3 regions of the Nostoc sp. C057 genome follow, and region 3 is predicted to be linked to each of the others. Evidence: predicted binding sites of a transcription regulator. Region 3 holds the regulator's gene; each other region holds the start of a gene.
The links. Region 3 encodes HrcA, which represses chaperone genes, less so after heat shock. Its sites were predicted from a motif close to TTAGCACTCNNGANTCNNGAGTGCTAA; they were not measured.
Positions count from the first base shown of each region.

Region 1: the regulator HrcA is predicted to act here: its motif matches at 1,980-2,006, upstream of groL (chaperonin GroEL).
Region 2: the regulator HrcA is predicted to act here: its motif matches at 1,531-1,557, upstream of groES (co-chaperone GroES).

Region 1 covers NZ_CP040281.1:437,241-440,420, forward strand. Annotated here, with positions in the region: gene FD724_RS01790 (cob(I)yrinic acid a,c-diamide adenosyltransferase) at 1-577, shown strand, start outside; gene FD724_RS01795 (MraY family glycosyltransferase) at 798-1,880, opposite strand; gene groL (chaperonin GroEL) at 2,039-3,180, shown strand, end outside.
Region 2 covers NZ_CP040281.1:706,744-709,923, forward strand. Annotated here, with positions in the region: gene groL (chaperonin GroEL) at 1-1,099, opposite strand, end outside; gene groES (co-chaperone GroES) at 1,201-1,512, opposite strand; gene FD724_RS02950 (ferredoxin) at 1,885-2,346, shown strand; gene FD724_RS02955 (response regulator transcription factor) at 2,676-3,180, shown strand, end outside.
Region 3 covers NZ_CP040281.1:3,774,857-3,778,036, forward strand. Annotated here, with positions in the region: gene FD724_RS16325 (DUF3352 domain-containing protein) at 1-18, opposite strand, end outside; gene FD724_RS16330 (rhodanese-like domain-containing protein) at 176-508, shown strand; gene hrcA (heat-inducible transcriptional repressor HrcA) at 955-2,085, shown strand; gene FD724_RS16340 (DUF2834 domain-containing protein) at 2,199-2,876, shown strand.

The DNA of each region.
Region 1 (3,180 bases), 3.3 Mb from region 3:
CCATCCCACAGCCAAAGCCCTATTCTTGGAAGGGATTGAAATTTATACTGGTGCTGGTAAAGGCAAGTCTACTAGTGCTTTGGGCAAAGCCTTACAAGCAATTGGTAGAGGAATTAATCATCCAGGGTCTACCCGTGTGTTAATTATGCAGTGGCTTAAAGGTGGTAGCGGCTATACAGAAGATGCTGCGATCGCCGCCTTGCAGCAGTCATATCCAGAAGTGGTGGATCATCAGCGCTGTGGGGGAGATGCGATTGTTTGGCGCAATTCCCGGCAAGAATTAGACTATGTAGAAGCCGAACGAGGTTGGGAAATCGCAAAAGTTGCGATCGCCTCTGGAATGTATAAAACTATTATTCTCGATGAACTCAATCCCACCGTTGACTTAGAACTACTCCCCGTTGAACCCATTGTTCAAGCTTTGCTCCGCAAACCCCGCGACACCGAAATCATCATCACTGGCCGCTGTCAAAATCAACCAGCATACTTCGACTTGGCTAGCGTTCATTCAGAGGTGTATTGCCACAAACATTATGCAAATCAAGGTGTAGAACTTAAACGGGGGGTAGATTTTTAGATGTTGCATCTGAATTCGTAATTCGTAATTCGTAATTCGTAATGTTCTCAAGCTTGAATTTCTGGTGAATTTTCTTCCTTCTCTGCGAGACGCTGCGCGAACGCGCTCTTTGCGTCCTTCTCTAACGAGACGCTGCGCGAACGCGGTTCGTTCTCTGCTCTTTCAAATTTAATGAAACAGACCAGTAGGGCTAGCATTGTAATGCCGACCCTACAAGCAACTAAGGCTGTTGGCGTATTCTTTGCCAGACAGTAAAGCCCAACAGAAGGACAATACTAGTGGCGGTGGTCATCATCACAGCCAAGCTCATGCCTTGTATTCTCATTGCCAGCAAGTTGAAAAATAAGGTAATTGACCAAAGCGTGAACGCAGCATGGCGCTGGGAAAGTCCCCAAGCAAGTAAGCGGTGGTGCAGATGATCTTTGCCAGGAGTACTAAGAGGGTTATTTCCTGCTAGTAGCCGCCGTACAAATACTTGGGTAGTGTCTATTACTGGCAACAATAGAAATAAAACCGTGGGAATTAGTGCATAAACTGTGTTTTGTTGCAGTTTGCCTAAAATACTAGTTGCTGCCAGCACATAGCCAAAAAAGTATGCTCCGGCATCACCCATAATAATTCGTGACGGATGGAAATTATGACGCAAAAAGCCTAATGCAGCACCTCCTAAAGCTGCGAGTACCAAAATTGCCGCCGCACGGTTATTAAATTGGGCTGCAACCCCCAACAAACTCATGGCGGTAATAAAGCTGATTCCTCCTGCTAAACCATCCATACCATCCATCAAGTTGATGGCGTTGGTAATTCCTACTACCCACAGTACCGTCAGCAACATCGACAGGAACGAGTCGATGGGAGTACCAAACAGCACTCTTACACTGATACCATTAGCTACCAGCAACAGTGCTGTGACAATTTGCGCCCACAATCGAATAGAGGGTGGTAAGCCGAACTGATCGTCGATAAAGCCCACCAGGACTAATATCGAACCTCCTAACAGAATAGTCAGCACCTGAGCCAATACGTTTTGGAGTTCGATCGGTCGTAAAAGGCTAGCTAATACCAGCGCGGCAATGACACCCGCGTAGATAGCCAGCCCCCCTGCATTGGGTAAAGGTTCGCGATTGAGTCGCCGAGCGTTGGGTTGGTCAGCCCAACCTACCCGTAAGGCGAATTTGCGGACTGTCGGAATTGAACGCCACGTTACAAGCCAAGCCAAAAGAAACGTAAATACTACTGCCAACCAGCCGGTGCCGCTAGGGTCGGCAATGCCAAGGTACTTAAGGGAGTTGTCTAGATTCATCTCCCAATTCAAGCATTACTGCCAGTATCTATAAAGAACATCACCTGTATATTAATCAATTTTTTTTATTTCCATTTGTAACTTGAGTTGATTGAGAGATTAGCACTCTTGCTCTGTGAGTGCTAAATTGTCTAATGGAAGCGCTGGAGAAATAAAACATGGCGAAAATTATTGCATTTGACGAGGAATCGCGGCGAGCTCTAGAAAGGGGTGTTAACGCCCTTGCTGATGCCGTAAAAATCACCTTGGGGCCTAAAGGTCGTAATGTCCTTTTAGAGAAAAAATTTGGCGCACCTCAAATTGTCAACGATGGTATCACTGTTGCCAAGGAAATTGAATTAGAAGATCCTTTGGAAAATACTGGTGCAAGACTCATCCAGGAAGTGGCCTCAAAAACTAAAGATGTTGCTGGGGATGGTACAACCACCGCCACCGTTTTAGCACAAGCCTTGATTCGGGAAGGTTTGAAGAACGTCGCGGCGGGTACTAACCCAGTTAGCTTGAGACGCGGGATCGACAAAACTATTGAGGCACTGGTACTGGAAATTGCCAAGATAGCCAAGCCAGTAGAAGGAAGTGCGATCGCTCAAGTTGCCACTGTTTCTGCTGGTAACGATGAAGAAGTTGGTCAAATGTTAGCTCAAGCAATGGAAAAAGTCACCAAAGATGGTGTAATTACCGTTGAAGAATCTAAATCCCTGACAACTGAACTAGAAGTAGTTGAAGGGATGCAGATTGACAGGGGTTACATTTCACCTTACTTTGTCACCAACAACGAGCGGCAAATCGTGGAATTTGAAAACGCCCGCATCTTGGTGACAGATAAAAAAATCGGCAGCATCCAAGATTTAGTACCAATTTTGGAAAAAGTCGCCCGTTCTGGTCAGCCCTTGCTAATCATCGCTGAAGATGTCGAAGGTGATGCCTTGGCAACTTTGGTAGTGAACAAAGCGCGGGGTGTACTAGCCGTGGCTGCCATTAAAGCGCCTGGGTTTGGCGATCGCCGCAAAGCTTTGTTAGAAGATATTGCTATTCTCACCGATGGACAGTTGATTTCTGAAGAAATCGGCTTAAGTTTGGATACCGCTGGTCTAGAAGCACTGGGAACTGCTCGCAAAATCACCATTGACAAAGAAAGCACCACCATTGTAGCTGGCAGTGTCACCAAGCCAGAAGTGCAAAAGCGGATTGGTCAAATTCGCAGGCAGTTGGAAGAAACCGATTCTGAATACGATCAAGAAAAACTGCAAGAACGCATCGCCAAGCTCGCTGGCGGTGTGGCAGTGATTAAAGTGGGTGC
Region 2 (3,180 bases), 3.1 Mb from region 3:
GACGCTCTTGTAATTTCTCTTTGTCGTAAGAAGATTCGGTTTCATCGATTTGACGACGGATCTGTTCGACACGAGCTTTAACAGCAGCTTCGTTACCTTCGGCAACAATTGTGGTGCTGTCCTTGGTGATGGTGATCCGGCGAGCTTTACCCAGGCTATCCAGCTTGGTGTTATCTAGCTTCAAACCAGCATCTTCGGTAATTAGTTGACCACCAGTTAAAACAGCGATGTCTTCTAGTAGTGCTTTGCGGCGATCGCCAAAACCAGGAGCCTTAACAGCAGCCACGTTGAGTACACCGCGCAAACGGTTTACTACTAAGGTTGCCAAAGCTTCTTTTTCAATATCTTCGGCGATAATTACCAAAGGACGACCAGCACGAGCTACTTGCTCTAACACTGGTACGAGGTCTTGTACCAAAGCGATTTTCTTATCGGTCAGCAGTATGAAAGGCTCATCAAAAACTGCTTCCATCCGCTCAGGGTCAGTAGCGAAATAAGGAGAGATGTAGCCTTTGTCAAAGCGCATCCCTTCAGTGATTTCCAACTCGGTGAACATAGATTTCCCTTCTTCTAGGGAAATTACGCCTTCCTTACCCACCTTGTCCATTGCTTGGGCAATCATCTGACCGACTTCTTCGTCATTACCAGCCGAGATTGCACCAACTTGGGCAATGGCTTTGGAATCTTCCACTGGACGGGCGTGTTCTTTGATTTTGTCTACCAAAAAGGCAGTAGCTTTATCAATACCACGCTTCAGGGAAATTGCGTTAGCACCAGCTGCAACGTTCCGCAAGCCTTCTTTGACGATCGCATGAGCTAAAACGGTAGCAGTTGTGGTGCCATCGCCCGCAGCATCATTGGTCTTAGAGGCAGCTTGACGAATCAAAGCTACGCCAGTGTTTTCAATATGGTCTTCTAATTCGATTTCTTTAGCGATCGTTACACCGTCATTAACAATTTGCGGTGCGCCAAATTTCTTTTCTAGGACTACGTTACGACCTTTGGGGCCAAGGGTAACAGCTACAGCCTCAGCCAGGATGTCAATGCCTCTTTCTAAGGCGCGACGGGCGTTTTCGTTGTAGATAATGCGCTTTGCCATAATTGTTTTAGTTGTCCTTTGTCATTTGTCTTTTGTTCTTCGTCATTTGTCATTTGTCTTTTGTCATTGGCTAATGACTAATGACTAATGACTAATGACCACTAAATAACGACTGCTAAAATATCTTTTTCAGAAAGCAGTACATATTCTTCGGTGCCGAGCTTGATGTCAGTGCCAGCGTACTTGGAGTACAACACTTTATCGCCGACTTTAATTTCCAATTCCTGACGGCTACCGTCTTCGTTACGCTTGCCAGGGCCAAGGGCAACTACTTCCCCTACCTGGGGCTTTTCCTTGGCGGTATCGGGCAAATACAGACCACCTGCGGTCTTTTCCTCTGAGGCGTTCACTTTTACGAAAACGCGATCGCTCAAAGGTTTAACTGTAGAAACGCTTAAAGATAAGGCTGCCATAATTATTTTCTCCAGAGATTAGCACTCTCAACCCCTGAGTGCTAATCTACCTAAAATTGGCATCCAATGGCAAGAATTGCTTGAGTACGGGTTCCCGAACTAGAAGCTCATTGATGTACTTAAGTATTAATGCCTAATTATTTATATCCTTCGGGTTCTGCTCTGTAAGTTACGTATATTTTTATATGGTCATAGGGAGTCGGGAGTCGGGAGTAGTGAAGAGTTTTCCCAATGCCCAATACTTATATTTGAGAGACTCTGCTCAGTACAAGTTTCCCAATGCCCCATTCTCTTCTCAGTCAACTTTATTTGCAAAGCTTGGAAATTGTTATAGAACTGTAATCAGGGAGCTGCTCGATAAGTAACAATACAGTGATCCAGTCAAGCCATCAAATCCCCAAAGCCACTAAATCTCTAGTAGAATATAATGCCCTGAGTAATTGTGTAGAAAGTTTTGGACTTGCAAAAATTCAGCGACACATTTTTATTTGCGCTGACCAGACAATTGCTAATTGCTGCTCAAAACGAGCTAGTCTGGAATCCTGGGAATACTTAAAAGAGCGACTTAAAGAGTTAAAACTTGATGAGTCGCAACAGAATTATTCCTTATGCGTCTACAGAACTAAAGCCAACTGCTTGCGCGTTTGTTGTTCTAGACCCATAATGGTGGTTTACCTTGATGGTGTCTGGTATCGCCAAGCAAACCTGGAAGTTATTGAGCGGATCATCCAAGAACACTTAATAGGCAATAAGGTGGTAAAAGAATATGCGTTTTTCAACCATCCTTTGCCAGAAACTTCCCTAGTTTCTTGTGAACACCTCATAGAGGCTTAACAACCGAAGGATATGGAACAGCAGTAAGCTTTAAGAAAGTGCGGGTTGGTTTTGAGGTAGGGTCATCTTTAAGCCAATACTTACTTGTGAGTCAGAAGGATTATTATTTAATCAGTGTTTTTTCGCCCGCCACTTTCAATGCGATATATAATAGCGCATTATAGATACTACTGCTATACGTATCCTTGCTGGACTTTTGCTATCGAGCTATTAGTCTCTTGAAAATGCTCGGCATTTTTGAGACTTCGAGACAGCAAAGGCAAGTTAAGTAGGAAAAAGGACAACATCTCAAAATAACCCACCATAGAGGATAAATATTCAAGACTTTGATGGACCGAAGCGCGACAAGTGCCACTGCTATGAAAGAGCCCAGCATGAAAGATCACAAACGACTTCTATTGATTGATGATGACCCTAACCTCATCTTGCTGGTGAAGGATTACTTAGAATTCCGGGGATACGAAGTCATCACCGCCGAAAATGGACGTGAAGCTCTGGAAATTTTAGAGCAAGATGTTCCAGACATGATTATCTGCGATGTGATGATGCCGGAAATGGACGGATATACTTTTGTGGAACAAGTCCGGCAAAACGAACGCACCAGTTGGATTCCGGTTCTTTTCCTTTCAGCTAAGGGACAAAGCGCAGACCGAGTTAAGGGTCTGAATAAAGGTGCTGATGTTTATATGGTCAAGCCCTTTGAACCAGAAGAACTCGTAGCCCAAGTTGAATCCTCGCTGAAACAAACTATCCGTTGGAAAGAACACCAAGCAAAAGGAGGCGAAAATGGTTCCCGCATCCAGGTTCCCTTCGATGTGCAATTAACCCCAACCG
Region 3 (3,180 bases):
TGAACGTTGACTATTCACATTAAACCTTTAAAAAAGACGGTTTACAGCCATTTAAGCAGAAAGCCTAGCAGAATTTATCAGCCTTCTTGAGAATCGATACTCATGCAAAGGCAGAGATTTTCTGTCACCATAAATAAGATTAGGACTGTTTATAGGGAATTCTTTTAGTCAACCCATGAACCAGATTAGTGTAAAAGAACTGGCACAACGTCTTTCCTCTGGTGATGGAAGTATACAGCTAGTAGATGTCCGAGAACCAGAAGAATTGGCGATCGCTAACATTGAGGGCTTTGTCAACCTACCCTTGAGTCAATTTGCTGAGTGGGGACATGAAATACCTACCCTCTTCAATCCTGAAGCTGAAACCCTTGTGCTATGCCACCACGGTATTCGCTCTGCCCAGATGTGTCAGTGGTTAATTGCTCAAGGTTTTACAAATGTGCAAAATATTTCGGGTGGTATTGATGCTTACTCCATCTTAGTAGACCATTCAATTCCCCAGTATTAGCTTGTGTTTAGGTGCATTACTCAGATGGAACTTAATTCCATCTGGCTTTTGCTATTGTGAAAATAGCACTAAATTAGTTCAGGGACTAGCCAGAAATGTTTGTAACTTTCTCCACTGGCTACACAGCTTACGCAACTTTTCGACCCTAATCTTAGCTGCAATAGCCGCAAAAATACGTATACAACAATACTTTTCTAAGTGTAGAATTATGCAAAAATAAGGCAGAAAAGAATCTTGTAAATTCAAACTCTTAGCTTTTGATGCAAAGCCTAGATTCTATTGAGAGCGCACTTTTCAAGAATAATGTACACGAACCTTAAAATTAATTATCACAATATAATTGTATAATTTGTTATCTTAATAAATTATTAATATTCCTTGTTTAAATCAAATCCAGAAATTTCTCCAGACTTTGATTAAAATTTGCCTCTAGCAAAACATATCCTATGGAAGTCCAGTTAACAAATCGGCAACAGCATATACTTTGGGCAACGGTACGTCACTACATTGCTACGGCAGAGCCTGTTGGTTCAAAGGCTTTGGGCGAAGAGTACGACCTGGGTGTAAGTTCAGCCACAATTCGCAATGTGATGGGCGTTTTAGAAAAATCTGGATTACTCTACCAACCACACGCTTCTGCTGGACGTGTACCTTCAGATTCAGGCTATCGCATTTATGTTGACCAGCTAATTACACCTTCTCTGCGTTCCCGCAGCGTGTCGCAGACAGACGCTACGCGGACAGAAACTTTAGGGCGAGAAATAGAGATGGCATTACAAAAGCATCTCCAGTGGGAAGATCGGAGTTTAGAAACCCTACTGCAAGGAGCCGCGCAAATTTTAGCAACCTTGAGTGGTTGCATTAGCTTGATAACTATGCCGCAAACTACAACAGCGCTATTGCGACATCTGCAATTAGTGCAAATTGAAGCTGGGCGGATCATGTTAATAGTTGTTACCGATGGTTATGAGACACATTCCAAGTTAATGGATTTGTCGCCAATACCAGAAGAGACACAACGAGATTCAGAGGTAGTTGATCGTGAGTTGCAGATTGTTTCTAACTTTTTGAATACCCACTTGCGGGGGCGAAGTCTGTTGGAATTAGCCAACCTCGACTGGAGTGAACTAGATCAGGAATTCCAACGCTACGGTGAATTCTTGAAAAATTCAGTTGCCGAATTGACTCGTCGCACTCTTGCGCCGACTGCGACACAAATTATGGTTCGGGGTGTGTCAGAAGTTTTGCGCCAGCCAGAATTTTCCCAGTTACAGCAGGTACAAACGATTATCCACCTGCTGGAAGAAGAACAAGACCAACTATGGCGATTAATATTTGAGGAACCAGAACCGGAGGATGCTGGTAAGTCAAGAGTAACGGTTCGCATTGGCGCAGAAAATCCCTTAGAACCGATACGCACCTGCACTTTGATTTCTTCCACCTATCGCCGAGGTTCAATACCAGTAGGAAGTGTGGGAGTTTTGGGGCCAACGCGCTTAGATTATGAAAGTGCGATCGCAGTTGTAGCATCTGCTGCTGATTACCTCTCAGAAGCCTTCAGTTATTTCAATCCTTAAGGTAAAGTTTAGGGATAAGCTGCTACGAGTCTAGACGAATGAATAGTGCGATCGCAGGTAGATAGCCCAATTTGTAGTGGCAAAATTAATAATTAATCCTACTTAAATATTTCATGGTTAGAAAAATTGCCTTTGGCTTCCTGTGGTTAGGATTCGTTATTTATGCTTTTTTCCTCGCACCTCCTGAGCAACCCGGTACATTCGATTTAATTAAAAACCTTTCGACTGGACAGTGGCAAGGCGTTAACCCGTTAGTAATAGCACTATTCAACCTCATGGGTATCTGGCCTCTCATCTACAGTGCAGTAGTATTTATTGATGGTAGAGGGCAAAAAATACCTGCTTGGCTATTTGCTGCTGCCTCTTTCGGAGTCGGGATATTTGCCCTGTTACCCTACTTAACCCTTAGAGAACCAAATAATCAGTTTGTTGGTAAAAAGAATATCTTACTAAAGCTGCTAGATTCTCGTGTGACTGGGATTGTGTTGACTGTAGCCACAGTTCTTCTAGTTGCCTACGGTTTAAAAGGAGGAGATTGGGGCAATTTTGTGCAAGAGTGGCAAACCAACCGCTTTATCAATGTAATGAGTTTAGATTTTTCCCTGCTTTGTCTCTTATTTCCTGCATTACTAGGGGATGATATGGCGCGTCGCAGTTGGAACAATCCACAGATATTCTGGTTAATAGCATTGATACCGCTATTCGGGCCATTGATTTATTTGTGTGTGCGTCCACCTTTACCAGAAGTGGGCGTAGAGGCAATACCCAGTCAGCAGCAAGCTGCAAATTAAAGCACTTTTTAATTCGTAATTAAGTAAGTTGGCACAATAAAATCAAACTATGTAAAGAAAAATGAACTAGCCTAAAACCCTTCTACCTATTGCCTTATCCCAACGACAATTATTTACGTCAACTTACTTAATATTTTAAGCAAGCTATTTTTCAATGAGTTAGGGATTTTCCACGCAGGGCGCGTAAATTCTCAGGACTTACGCAAGCAAATTTTGTCATTGCGACCGAAACGTATTGTGGGAAGCAATGCCAGAGTTTTAGGTGAATACGTCGCTATCGCTTGTAATGACGCAATTACGTGAA